DNA from 2 places in the Methylobacterium komagatae genome. Region 1 is predicted to be linked to the other one. Evidence: predicted binding sites of a transcription regulator. Region 1 holds the regulator's gene; the other holds the start of a gene.
The links. Region 1 encodes PhoB, which activates phosphate uptake and scavenging genes when phosphate is short. Its sites were predicted from a motif close to TGTCATNNANCTGTCAT; they were not measured.

Region 2: a site for PhoB is predicted at 3,970-3,986, ahead of phnC (phosphonate ABC transporter ATP-binding protein). Genes of this name have one in related genera too.

The regions. Positions count from the first base shown of each region.
Region 1 covers NZ_JBHSWN010000001.1:4,433,028-4,440,036, reverse strand. Annotated here, with positions in the region: gene ACFQE0_RS22035 (50S ribosomal protein L11 methyltransferase) at 1-881, shown strand, start outside; gene ACFQE0_RS22030 (ribosome modulation factor) at 913-1,086, shown strand; gene ACFQE0_RS22025 (M24 family metallopeptidase) at 1,129-2,955, shown strand; gene ACFQE0_RS22020 (protein-disulfide reductase DsbD family protein) at 2,987-5,119, shown strand; gene phoB (phosphate regulon transcriptional regulator PhoB) at 5,121-5,816, opposite strand; gene phoU (phosphate signaling complex protein PhoU) at 6,027-6,740, opposite strand; gene pstB (phosphate ABC transporter ATP-binding protein PstB) at 6,772-7,009, opposite strand, start outside.
Region 2 covers NZ_JBHSWN010000001.1:1,944,357-1,951,365, reverse strand. Annotated here, with positions in the region: gene phnF (phosphonate metabolism transcriptional regulator PhnF) at 1-170, shown strand, start outside; gene phnE (phosphonate ABC transporter, permease protein PhnE) at 188-1,057, opposite strand; gene phnE (phosphonate ABC transporter, permease protein PhnE) at 1,054-1,827, opposite strand; gene phnD (phosphonate ABC transporter substrate-binding protein) at 2,095-3,027, opposite strand; gene phnC (phosphonate ABC transporter ATP-binding protein) at 3,103-3,927, opposite strand; gene ACFQE0_RS09490 (DUF1045 domain-containing protein) at 4,173-4,853, opposite strand; gene asd (archaetidylserine decarboxylase) at 4,850-5,725, opposite strand; gene ACFQE0_RS09480 (aminotransferase class III-fold pyridoxal phosphate-dependent enzyme) at 5,762-7,009, shown strand, end outside.

The DNA.
Region 1 (7,009 bases):
TCCTGCGCCTCGACACCGACGAGAAGTCGGCGCGGGCCATGACCGACCTGCTCGGCGAGATGTTCGATCCGACCGAGACGGCGGTCGCGGCCTTCGAGGACGCAGACGGCAAGACGTGGCGGCTCGAAGCCTATTTCGCCGACGAGCCGGACGAGGCCTTCATCCGCGAACTGATCCGGCCGGTGATCGGCCCGCAGGCCGACGAGGCCGAGTTCCGCACCATCGCCGAGCAGGATTGGGTGCGCGCGTCCCTGGAAGGGCTGAAGCCCGTGCGCGCGGGCCGCTTCCTGATCCATGGCGCCCACGACCGGGAGGTACGGCGGACGAACGATCTCGCCATCGAGATCGAAGCCGCGCTCGCCTTCGGCACCGGCCATCACGGCACCACCCTCGGCTGCCTGCGCGCCCTGGTGGCCGAGCGCAAGCGCCGCCGCCCGCGCCATGTGCTCGATGTCGGCACCGGCACGGGCATCCTCGCCTTCGCCGCCGCCAAGGACCTGCGCCAGCCGGTGGTGGCGGGCGATCTCGATGTCGAGGCGGTGATCACCGCGCGGGAGAATGCCCGGCTGAACGGGCTGGGACCATGGCTGAAGCTCTACCATGCAGCCGGAACCCGGCACCGGATGGCCGACCGCAGCCGCCATTTCGATCTCGTCTTCGCCAACATCCTCGCCAAGCCCCTGCGAATGCTCGCCCCGAGCCTGTCCCGGGTCGTGGCCGAGGGCGGTACGCTCGTCCTGTCGGGCCTGATCGAGCGGGACGTGCCGGGCGTGCTCTCGGCCTATCGCCATCAGGGCTTCGCGCTCTCGAAGCGCGGAGTGATCGAGGGGTGGGTGCATCTCGTCCTGCGCCGGGGCGGCGCGGCGCCGCGGAGACGTTGAACCCCCGGCGAGGCCCCTCATCTCAAGGGACATGACCGACTCTCCCGCCGCCGAGACCCCCGATCCGATCGCCGAGGGCGCCCGTGCCCGCACCCATGGCCGCCCGAAGGATGCCTGCCCCTATCCGGCGGAATCGCGCGAGCGGGTCGAATGGCTCGAAGGCTATGACGGGATACCCGCCGCTCGGGTGCCCGACGCGTCCTGACCTCCGTTGCCCGAGGGTGGCCCCGGGCGATAGGTTCGCGCCATGACCGAGCCCCGCCGCCGCTTCCAGACCTTCGACGATCCTGGCCACCGCAAGGGGCCCGAGCGGATCGCCGCCCTCCGCGCTGCCCTGCGCGAGGCGGGGGTGGACGGCTTCGTCGTCCCCCGCGCCGACGAGCATCAATCGGAATACGTCCCCGACAATGCCGAGCGGCTCGCGTGGCTCACCGGCTTCACGGGCTCGGCCGGCACGGCGGTGATCCTCGCCGACAGCGCCGCGCTGGTCGTCGATGGGCGCTACACCCTCCAGGCGCCCGCGCAGGTCGATACCGGCCTGATCACCGTCGTGCCTCTCGCGGAGAGCAATGCCGAGGCGTGGATCGCCGAGCATCTCGGCCGGGACCGGGTGCTCGGTTACGATCCGTGGCTGCACACGCCGGACGGTGTCGCCCGCCTGGAACGGGCCGCGTCCAAGGCTGGGGGCACCCTGCGCGCCTTGGCCGAGAACCCGGTCGATTCCTGCTGGGCGGGCCGCCCGAAGCCCCCCGCCGGACGAGTCGTGATCCAGCCCGAGGCCCTGGCCGGGGAATCGGCGGCGGACAAGCTCGCGCGGGTGCGAGCGGCGCTCGTCGCCGATTCCTGCGACGCCCTGGTGATCTCGGACCCGCACAACCTCGCTTGGGCCTTCAACCTGCGCGGCGGCGATATCGGCCACACCCCCCTGGCGCTGGGCTACGCGATCCTGCCCCGAGAGGGCCGGGCGCGGCTCTATCTCGTCTCGGGCGAGATCGACCCGGCCTTGCGCGCGGCGCTCGAACCCGTCGCCGAGATCGGCCCCCGCCTCGACCTCGATGAGGGGATCGCCGCCCTTTCAGGGGCTCGCGTGCGCCTCGACGGGGCGACGGGGGCGGTCGCCCTGAAGGAGCGCGTGGAGTCCTCGGGCGGCACGGTCGATGTCGGCAAGGACCCGATCACCGCCATGAAGGCGGTCAAGAACGGGGCCGAGATCGCGGGCACCCGCGCCGCCCACCTGCGCGACGGGGCGAGCGTCGTGCGCTTCCTGGCCTGGCTCGACGGCGCGGCGGCCTCGGGCGACCTCACCGAGATCGCCGCCGTGGAGGCGCTGGAGGATTTCCGCGCGGCGGGCGGCGACCTGCGCGACGTGTCTTTCCCGACCATTTCCGGCTCGGGCCCGAACGGCGCCATCGTCCATTACCGGGTGACGCGGGACACCGACCGCGCGGTGGGCGCAGGCGAGTTGTTCCTCGTCGATTCCGGCGCGCAATATCCCGATGGCACCACCGACATCACCCGGACGCTTGCCATCGGCGAACCGACCCCCGAGATGCGGGACCGCTATACTCGCGTGCTGCAGGGCCATGTCGCCATCTCCCGCGCGATGTTCCCCAAGGGCACGACCGGCGCGCAGATCGATGCGCTGGCCCGTCTCCCCCTGTGGCGGGCCGGGCTCGATTTCGACCACGGCACCGGCCACGGCGTCGGCGCCTTCCTTTCCGTGCACGAGGGGCCGCAGCGCATCGCCAAGACCGGCACCGTGGCGTTGGAGCCGGGCATGATCCTCTCGAACGAGCCCGGCTATTACGCAGCCGGACGCTACGGCATCCGCATCGAGAACCTCGTCCTCGTGGAGCCGCGCGCGGTGGAGGGCGGGGAGCGGCCGGTCTTCGGCTTCGAGACCCTGACCCTCGTTCCCTACGATCGCCGTCTCATCGAACCGGCCCTGCTCGATGCGAGCGAGCGCGCCTGGATCGACGCCTACCACGCGCGGGTGCGCGAGGCGCTGGCGCCGCTCCTCAACGCGCCGACGCGGGACTGGCTGGAGACGGCGACGGCCCCGCTCGACGCATGATGCGGCCCCAATCCGGCGTGAAGAGTCTCGCATGATCGCCCGCCTTCTCCTGCTCCTCGCCTGCCTGGGCTTCGCTCCGGGTCTCGGTCCGTCCCAGGCTCAGGGCCTGCGTCCGCCCGCCGATCTCGTGCGGGCGAGCCTCGCGGCGGAGCCGCAGGCGGTGGCGGGTGGCACGCCCTTCACCCTTGCCGTCACGATGAAGCTGAAGCCCGGCTGGCACGTCTATTGGCGCAATCCGGGTGATTCCGGCCTGCCGCCGGAGATCACGTGGACCTTGCCCGCCGGGTTCGGCACCGGGGGCATCCGCTGGCCCGCGCCGCACCGCATTCCGATCGCGACGCTGATGAACTACGGCTACGAGGGCGAGGTGACGCTCCTCGTGCCGGTCTCGCCGCCGCCGAGCCTCGATCCGGCCGAACCGGTGCGGCTCGCGGGCAAGCTGACCTATCTCGTCTGCGAGACCGAGTGCATTCCGGGCTCGGCCGACCTCAGCCTGACCCTGCCGGTGGGCAAGGCGACGCCCGATCCGGCCAACGCCGCCCTGTTCGCCCGCGCGCGGGCCGCCCTGCCGGTCGCACCGGTCTGGCCACAGCGTCTCTCCCGCGAAGGCGACAGGATCCGCCTGGACTTCGCCGCGAGCGGGCTGAAGCCGGATTCGATCAAATCCGCCGCCTACTTCCCCTATGCCGAGACGGCGATCGACAACGCCGCCGAGCAGACGCTGAGCGTCGATGACCAGGGGCTGCACCTCACCCTGACGCGGGGGGACGACAAGACCTTCCCCGGCTCCCTGCCCGGCGTGCTGACGGTGGGTGAAGAGACCGGCAACGGCGTCGTGCGCCTCGCCTTCGCCTATGGCGACGAGCCTGCGACCACGCTGTCCGCGAACGCTCCCGCATCCTCCGGCGCCCCGTCCTACCCGGCGGACCAGCCGACGCTCTTGGCTTCGATCGGCCTCGCGCTGCTCGGCGGGCTGATCCTTAACCTGATGCCCTGCGTCTTCCCGGTCCTGTCGATCAAGGTGCTCGGCCTCGTCCGCCAGTCGGGCGAGAGCCTCGGGCGCGTGAGGCTCCACGGCCTCGCCTACACGGCGGGCGTGCTCGCGAGCTTCCTCGGCCTCGCCGGGCTGCTGATCGGCCTGAAGGGCGGCGGGGCGAGCCTCGGTTGGGGCTTCCAGTTGCAATCGGCGCCGGTCGTGGCCGGTCTCGCCTACCTCCTTGTCGCGGTGGGTTTGAGCCTGTCGGGGGTGTTCTCCCTCGGCGGCCGATTCGCCGGGATCGGCGACGGCCTGACCCGCCGGGCCGGACTCTCGGGCTCGTTCTTCACCGGGGTGCTCGCGACGCTCGTCGCCACCCCGTGTACTGCGCCCTTCATGGGCGCGGCGGTGGGCTTCGCGCTGACGCAGGGGCCCGCCGTGGCGCTGGCGGTGTTCGCCGCCCTGGGTCTCGGCCTCTCGCTGCCCTTCCTGGCCCTGACCCTGTGGCCCGGCGCCGTGCGGATCCTTCCCCGCCCCGGCGCGTGGATGGAGACGCTGAAGCAGGCGCTCGCCTTCCCGGTCTATGCCACGGCGGCGTGGCTGATCTGGGTGCTGGCGCAGCAGGTCGATGCGCGCGGCCTGTTCGCAGCGCTCATCGGCGTCGTGCTCGTGGGCTTCGCGGCCTGGGCCTGGGAGCGCAGCCGCAACGCGACGCCCGTCGGGGAGCGCATCTTCCAGGGTTTGGCAGGCCTCGCGGTCATCGCCGTGGTGACTTTGGGCTTCGGCCTGTCGCAGCAGCCTGCACTGTCAACGGCGCAAGCCGCGTCCGAGGGCACCGAACCTTTCAGCCGGACGCGGCTCGATGCCTTGCGCGACGCGCGGCACCCGGTCTTCGTGAACCTGACGGCGGCGTGGTGCATCACCTGCGCCGTCAACGAAACCACCTCGCTGTCGCGGCCGTCCGTGCAGGCGGCGATGCGGGCCAAGGGCGTCACCTACCTGAAGGGCGATTGGACCAACCAGAACCCGGAGATCACCCGTTTGCTCGAGGATTACGGCCGCAGCGGCGTGCCGCTCTACCTGCTCTACACGCAGGGCGAGCCGCAGGTGCTGCCGCAGATCCTGACGGAGGGCACGGTGCTGGAAGCCCTGTCCGCCATTCCCGACCGCACGGCCGCGGTCCGGTAGATCACGCTTCGAGGGAGAAGGTCTCGTCGAAGGCGTAGCCCGAGCCGCGCACGGTGCGGATTGGGTCGGTCTGGCGCGGCCCGTTGAGCGCCTTGCGCAGGCGGCCGACATGCACGTCCACGGTGCGCTCGTCGATATAGACGTCGTGGCCCCAGACGCCGTCGAGCAATTGCTCGCGGGAGAAGACCCGGCCGGGGCTGAGCATCAGGAATTCGAGTAGCCGGAACTCGGTCGGCCCGAGATGGAGTTCGGTGCCGCCGCGCCGGACGCGATGACCGCTGCGGTCGAGCTCGATATCGCCCGCCGCCAGCCGGTCTGCGACATGGGCGGGCTTGGCACGGCGAAGAAGGGCGCGCACCCGCGCCAGCAATTCCGGCACCGAGAACGGCTTGACGATGTAATCGTCCGCGCCGGTGCCGAGGCCACGCACCCGGTCGCCCTCCTCGCCCCTGGCGGTGAGCATGATGACCGGCAGCCGCTCGGTCTCGCGCCGCGCCCGGATGCGGCGGCAGAGTTCGATGCCCGACAGGCCCGGCAGCATCCAGTCGAGCAGCACGAGATCGGGGGTGCGCTCGGCGAGCAGCAACTCGGCGTCGTCGCCCCGCGCGGCGGAATCGACGCTGAAGCCCTCCGCCTCCAGGTTGTACCGCAGGAGGGTGGTGAGCGCCTCTTCGTCCTCGACGATCAGGACACGCATGGCCGGTGGTCCATTCCACGCCGGATGCCCCCGGCCGAAGGCGACCGAGGGGTCCAGGCAACGCTGTTACGCCGCGCGGCCTTCCTGAGCGGGGACCGCGCCGTCGATGGGTCGGGTCTCGCCGGGCCTGAGAGCCTCTCACGAAACTCCCGCTAAGCCGTCGAGGCCAGGGGGAGAACTCCCGGTGAACGGGAGTTTTGTGAGGAGCTCTTAGGCGCCCGGCACGACCGTCGTGTAGTTCGAGGCGTCGTTCTTCGGGCGCTCGCCCATGAAGATCTCGCCGGTCTGGAGATAATGGATGGTCTCGGCGATGTTGGTGGTGTGATCGCCGATGCGCTCCACGTTCTTGGCGCAGAACAGAAGATGCGTGCAGAACGAGATGTTGCGCGGATCCTCCATCATGTAGGTCAGGAGCTCGCGAAACAGGGAATTGTACAGGGCGTCGATCTCGCCGTCCCGTTCCCATACGTCGTGGGCGGCCTTGATGTCACGGCTCGCATAGGCGTCCAGCACGTCCTTGAGCTGCCCCTCGGCGAGGTCGCTCATGTGGCGCACGCCGAGCACGATCTTCTGCGCGGGCGACTGGTCGGCGATGGCGGTGACGCGCTTGGCGACGTTCTTGGCGAGGTCGCCGATGCGCTCGAGATCGCCCGAGACGCGGATGGCCGAGATGGTCTCGCGCAGGTCCACCGCCATGGGCTGGCGGCGGGCGATGAGCAGGACCGCCTTTTCCTCGATCTCGCGCTGAAGCGTGTCGAGGCGCTTGTCGGCCAGGATTACCGCCTGGGCGAGGTTCTCGTCCTTGCGGGCGAGGGCGAGGGTCGCCTCGCCGGTCATCTTCTCGGCGACGCCGCCCATCTCCGAGATCGACCGGCGCAGGTCCTCTAGGTCCGTGTCGTAGGACGTGACGATATGGCCGGGCATGGCGAGACCTCCGCGAATCCTGATCTGTGGCTCAGCCGAAGCGGCCGGTGATGTAGTCCTGCGTGCGGCGCTCGGTGGGGTTCATGAAGATCTTGTTGGTCTGGTCGAACTCGACCAGTTCGCCGAGATACATGAAGGCCGTGTACTGCGAGATGCGGGCCGCCTGCTGCATGTTGTGCGTGACGATCACGATGGTGAACTCATCGCGCAGCTGCTCCATCAGCTCCTCGATGCGGCCGGTCGAGATCGGGTCGAGGGCCGAGGTCGGC
Region 2 (7,009 bases), 2.5 Mb from region 1:
GCATCCGCGCCCGCCCGGCCGACCCGGCCGAGGCCGCTCGGCTCGACCTGACGCCGGGGCGCGTGGTGATCGTGGTGTCGAGCGTCAACGTCGATGCGGCGGGCATTCCGATCCAGGCCAACCGCTCGGCCTTCGCCGCCGACCGGGTGGAACTGGTGGTGAGTCCCTAACGGGAGAACCCGGCGCCTCAATGCGCCGGGCCGCCGATGATCGCCCGGCGCAGCCGCCCCGAGATCCAATCGATGGCCGAGACGGTCACGAGGATCATCAGCACGAGGAAGGCGACCTGCTGGAGCTCCAGCACGCGGATCAACTCGGTGAGGTACTGCCCGATGCCGCCCGCGCCGACGATGCCGATGATCGTCGCGGAGCGGGTGTTCGATTCGAAGAAGTACAGTACCTGGCTCGCCAGCACCGGCAGCACGCCGGGGATGAGCCCGAAGCGGATGCGGTGGAGCGACGAGCCCCCCGAGGCGACGACGCCCTCGGAAGGCTTGCGGTCGCAGGTCTCGATCGCCTCGGAAAACAGCTTGCCGAGCGCGCCGATATCCGAGCACGCGATGGCGAGCGCCCCGGCGAAGGGGCCGAGCCCGACCACGTTGATCCAGATGAGCGCCCAGATCAGCACATCGACCGAGCGCATGACATCGAGCCCCCGGCGGACGGCGAAGCGCGCGAAGGGGTTCGGGACGACGTTGCGCGCGGCGAGGAAGGCGATCGGAAACGCGATCAGCGAAGCCGTGAGCGTGCCGAGGAAGGCGATGCCCAACGTCTCTGCCAGGGCATGGAGGAACAGGCTGAACCGCCCGCCTGCGCTCGGCGGCAGCATCTCCAGGGCGAAGCCCGCGAGCCGCCCAAGCCCGCCGAAAATCCGCGCCAACGAGAAATCGAGCGCCCACATTCCGTAGGCGGCCGAGCCGAAAAGGGCCGCGAGCAGCGCCAGCACCCGCAGACGGCCCGCGATGTCGGTGCGGAACTGCTCCGGATGCCGGGCGCGCAGGATGGCGAGTTCCGCGAGCGCCGTCCTGCGGAGGGATGACGGTTCGCGCGCGCTCATCGCCGCTCCTCGTGGCCGATCAGACGATGGCGCAGCTTTTCCGTGCCAAGATCGATGGCGAAGACCGTGAGCACGATCATCAGCAGGATCGCGCTGACATCCGAATAGTAGAAATTGCGGATCGCGATCAGCAATTCCTGCCCGATCCCGCCCGCGCCAACGAAGCCCATCACGCCCGCGCCGCGCACGTTGATCTCGAAGCGCAGCAGCGCATAGGAGGCGAAGTTCGACAGGACCTGTGGCAGCACCGCGAAGCGCACGGTCTCGACCCAGTTCGCCCCCGTGCCGGTGAGCCCCTCGACGGGCTTCATGTCGATATTCTCGACCACCTCGGAGAACAGCTTGCCGAGCGCCCCCGCCGTGTGGATCGACAGCGCCAGCACGCCGACCATCGGCCCGAGGCCGAAGGCGATGACGAAGATCAGCGCGAAGACGATCTCCGGCACGGTGCGGCAGATTTCGAGGAAGCGCTTGGCCCCGAAGCGCAAGGCGGCATTGCGGACGAGGTTTCCGGCGGCCACGAAGCACAGGACGAAGCCGCCGAGCGCCCCGAGCAAGGTGCCGAGATAGGCCATCAGCAGGGTCTCGCCGAGGAGCGCGAGCCATTTCGGCAGGCCCCAATACCATTCGGCGAGATCGCCTCCGAGATGGGCGGGGCGCAAAACCGGCACGATCTGGGCGATGTAGGCGGTGAACTTGTCGATATTCCCGATGAGCACCAGCGGGCGCACCTCGGCCGCGACGGCGGCGAGAACGACGAGCGCCGCCATCACCACAAGTCCGATGAGGATTCGCCGCCGGGTGCCCGCCCGCTCGGCGGCGTAGCGTCCGACGAGCCGGCGGCCCGCTGGGGCGGAAGGGGTGTCAGGCGCTGCAACGGTCGCTCGCCGTTTGGTGAGAAGAAACGCGAAAGTGTCAGACCGTCATTGCGAGCGCAGCGAAGCAATCCAGGGCAGCGGGACGTCTCGGAATGAGGCGTATCCCTGGATTGCTTCGCGTTGCTCGCAATGACGGGTTTGGACGGGGTCCGTTGGGCGCTACGACTTCCGGCGCTGCTCGTCGTTGAACTTCAGCATGTCGATGATCGGCTGGTAATCCTTCATCGTCACCGGGGTCAGGCCCTTGTCCTTCCCGTCGGAAAGACGGTCGAAGGCAGTCTTGTCCTTGGCCTGCAGCTCTTCGAAGGCGGCGCGGAGCTTCGCCTTCAGATCGGCGGGCAGGCTGTCCAGCATCGCGAAGGGGCCTTCGGGCAGGAAGTCCGACTTGAAGACCACGCGGAAATCCGATTGCTTCATCGGGGTGCCGTCGGCGTTCTTCAGAAGTCCCTTGGCCGCCATGCGGGTGACCATGGTGTCGGTCTCGGAGTTCCACAGGTTCGCCGCCGCGTCGGCGGTGCCCTGCGTCAGGGCGAGCACCGCGTTCTCGTGGCTGCCCGCGAAGACCGTCTTGCCGAAGAACTTGTCGACCTCGTAACCCGCCCGCTTCAGGAAGAAGCGCGGCGCTTGGTTGCCGGAGGTGGAGTTCGGATCGACCAGGGCGAGGTTCTTGCCCTTCAGATCCTCGATCGTCTTGTACGGGCTATCGGCCTTTACATAGATCACCGAGTAATAGCCCGAGACGCCGGTCTCGTGCTTCTGGTTGACGATCGGGTCGATCTTCACCCCCGTCAGCACGGCGCGGGCGAAGGAGGCCGGGCCGTAGAAGGCGATCTGGATGTTGCCCGCGCGCTGGCCCTCGATCACCGCCGCGTAATCGTTGGCGACGCGCAGCTTTACCGGCACGCCGAGGGACTTGGTCAGGTATTCGGTGAGCGGAGCATAGCGATCCGTCGTGCCGGAGGCGTTCTCGGCCGGGATCACGGCCAGGGTCAGCTCCGGATACTGCGCTTTCCAGGCTTCGTCCGCATGGGCCGCGCCACCGAAGAGCCCGAGCGCCAGGGCGGCGCCAGCCAGGGTGCGTCTCGTGATCATCGATCGTCTCCGTTCGCAGGTCATCGTTCCGGCTGGTGCCGGGCGAGAGTCGGGCGTTTCCTCAGGTCCGGTCTGTCAGGCGCCGATGGCCGCGTGGTGGGCCGGGCGCGCCGGAATCGTCATGCTCGGAGGCGGCATGGACGCTTCGTCGTCCAGCACCTCGCCAGCCTCCAGGCCGTAGAGGCGACGGGCCACATCCTCGGTGAGGTCGAAGCCGCGCCCGTCGAAGACGACCCGCCCGGCGACGAGACCGATGAGCCGGTCGCAATAGGCGCGGGCCAGATCGAGCGAGTGCAGGTTGCACATCACGGTGATCCCGTAGCGCCGGTTCACCTCGGCCAGGGCGTCCATCACGAGGCGCGTGTTGCGCGGATCGAGGGAGGCGACCGGCTCGTCCGCGAGGATGATCTCGGGCTCCTGTACCAGGGCGCGGGCGATGGCGACGCGCTGTTGCTGGCCGCCGGACAACTGGTCGGCCCGTACACCCGCGAACTGGCCCATATCGAACCCGTCGAGGGCGGCCAGCGCCATGGCCTTGTCCGCCTCCGACCACATCCGCAGGAGCGAGCGGTGGCTCGGCACGTGACTGAGGCGGCCCATCAGCACATTCGTCATCACGTCGAGACGCCCGACGAGATTGAACTGCTGGAAGATCATGGCGCAGCGCGCCCGCCAGTCCCGCAACTGATGGCCGCTCAGGGCAGTGACATCCGTCTCGCCGTGCAGGATGCGGCCGGAACTCGGCTCGGCGAGGCGGTTGATGAGGCGCAGAAGCGTCGACTTGCCCGCGCCGGACCGGCCGATCACCCCGACGAAGCTCCCCGGCTCGATGCGCAGGGACACACCGTCCAAAGCGCGACGGTCACCATAGTGGCGCGTCAGGTTGTCGATGACGAGCATTTACGAACCCACAACTTGTGTAGTTCCGTAGACAGATCTTGCACGACGATTAGATGACGATTGCCGGCGAAGTAATTTTTAGGAAAGCCAACGTCATGGCTGCATTGCGGAGCGATGACGCCGAACTTCTCTCCCGGATTTCCGGCTGGAGACACCCACTTGAGTTTGGCGGCCGTCATTCGAGCGGGGCGCGAACACTCACCTCATCCGAAGTCGCGACGACCTCGTGAAAGGAATGGTGTGGCTCAACCATGCCGCCCGCCGAACGGGATGCGCGCGAGGAGGCGGAACGGCGCCGTCCCGTCCTGGCGCAGGATGTCGATGGACCGGATCGTGAGCGCCTCCGCGCCGCTATCCCGATACGTCTCCGTCAGGCGGGCCTGCCACTCGGCCTGCGCCTCCGGCGGCAGCGCATCGGTGAGGGTCATGTGGAAGCGGAATTCCTCGAAGACGTGGGGATAGCCCCACCTGTCGAGGAGTGCGCGGGCGCGGGGGCTCAGCCGCTCCGGCTTCCGCTTGGCCCGCTCGGCCTCGGTGAGGGAGGCGCGGAGGGGCTCGAAGGACGCCACGCATTCGGCTGCGAGAAGTCCGAGGGCAGGTGGCGGCACTGCGGGGATCAGAGCAACGAATCGGCCGAGGGCGGCCACTTCGAGAGTGCCCACTTCGACCGGCGGGTGGGCGGCGGCAACGCGCGCGGCCTCGCCCAGCAGATCGTCCTCACGGATGCCGGGGGCGAGCCTCATCGGCGCCTTGAGCGTCCCGTGGAAGCCGTAGACGCGGGCTCCGGCCGTCACCTCCGCAAGACCCGGGCTTTGCGGCACGGCCTCGCCGGAGACGTTGTCATAACCGAGCACCGCCCGGCCGAAGGCTTCGAGCGCCGAGCCCGGCTCGGGTAGAGCGTAGATCGCGTAACGGGGTTGGTTCATCGGGAGGCTCCGGGGCTGAGAAGGAGCTGCTCGCCCATGCGCAGCCGCGCGCCCTCAGCCAAACCAGGCACGAGCGTATAACCGGGAGGCGCCAGCACGACGATGGTCGAGCCGTGCTCGAACCAGCCCATCTCCGCGCCCTTCGCCAGAGCGGCACCGCAGGGCAGCGTGCGCCCGCCCGTCTCGCGCAGAGCGTGGCCTTCCGGCAGGAAGCCGAGCTTCAGGCCGGCCACGAGGATCGCGGCCACTGGCACGAGTGTCATGGCCGCGCCATCGGTTAGGCTCACACGAATCACCGCGCGCTCGTTGCGGCAGAACAGGGCCTCGACCCGCTTCAGGGCGATGGGGTTCACGTTCCACGTATCGCCCCAGAGATGACGCACCGAATCGACCCGCAAATCGGCCGGTGCGTGGAAGCGATGGTACATCCCCGCCGTCAGGCGAAGCGTCGCGTAGGCGCAGCCCTCATGCGAGCGAGCCAGGGCTTCGTCCTGCACGAGGTCGGCGAGGCGGTAGGCACTGCCCTTCACCTGCAGAACCTGCCCGGCGGAGACAATGCCGTTCGCCCCGAGGATCGCATCCGAGGGGCTGACGAGCACGGATGGGTCAGGGTCGATTCGTCGGGCGCCGGGGCGAAGTTCGCGGATGAAGGCGTCGTGCAGGCTCCTGAAGCGGGTCTCCTTCGCATCGGACAGGTCGACATCACAGAACAGCCGCCACAGGCCGATGGAGGCGTCCCGTACCAGGGGTTGCTCGATCCGGCTCACCTTGCCCATCACCTGCGTGGCGAGGCGGCGGGGCAGCCGGTTGGTGAGGAGGAAGTTCAGATCCTCTTGCGCGCCGATGCGGCCGAGACCTTCGCGAAGCGTCATCATCCCGTGAACCGTTCCCGTTAGCCGCGATCCGTGATGGATCCGATTCTCACTTCCCTGTCGGCCGCCGCGGCGGTCGCCCTCGCTCTGCCGCCCGCCGTGCGGCGCCTGCAGCTCTCACGGGCGAAGCACCCGTCGCTGACCGGCCATGCCCGGATGGCCCGGCGAATCGCCCGTCAGATCCCCGCCTATGCCTACGATTCGCGACAGTTCTTCCGTGCCGACGATCCGCCGGAGACGGTGGCGCAGGCGCGCGAAGCCGCCTTCGCCCGGCTGTCGGACCTGTTCCGCACGCGATACGCGACGAGCCGGGCGGAGACGGAGGGCGTGCGCTCCGGCCTGTCGGACCTTCAGTTCACCGGTCTCTACCGGGTGCCGTTCCAGTTCGCGGAGCCCGTGCACCGAAACCTCGGCGCGGGCGCCTTCATGGCGGCCTCGGACGGGGTGACGATCACCGATCTCGACGGGAACGCCTTCTACGACCTCGCCGGGTCATACGGCGTGAACCTGTTCGGGGTCGATTTCTACCGCGCCTGCCTGGAGGAAGGCGCCGCCCGCGTCGCCGCCCTGGGGCCGGTGCTCGGGTCGCTCCATCCGGTGGTGGCGCACAACGTGGCCCGGCTGAAAGCGATCTCCGGCCTCGACGAAGTGTCGTTCCACATGTCCGGCACCGAGGCGGTGATGCAGGCCGTGCGGCTGGCCCGCTACCACACCGGCAAGCGGCGGATCATCCGCTTCTGCGGCGCCTATCACGGCTGGTGGGGCGATGTGCAGCCGGGCATCGGCAACCCCGTCGCGGCCAACGACACGCTGACGCTCGCCGAAATATCCGAGCGGACGCTGCACGTGCTCGCCACCCGCAAGGACATCGCCTGCGTTCTCGTGAACCCGCTTCAGGCGCTTCATCCGAATGCGGGCGCGCCGTCCGATTCGTCGCTCGTCGACAGCGCCCGGACAGCGCATTTCGACCGCGCCGCCTATACCGAATGGCTCGCCAAGCTCCGCGAGGTCTGTACGCAGCGGGGCATCGTGCTGATCCTCGATGAGGTCTTCCTGGGCTTTCGCCTCGCGAAGGGTGGCACGCAGGAGTATTTCGGCGTGAAGGCCGACCTCGTGACCTACGGCAAGACGCTGGGCGGCGGGTTGCCGGTCGGCGTGCTCTGCGGCCGTGCGGATCTGATGCGACGCTACCGCGAGGACCGGCCGGTCGACATCTGCTTCGCCCGTGGCACTTTCAACGCGCATCCGCAGGTGATGGGCTCCATGGCCGCCTTCCTCGACAGG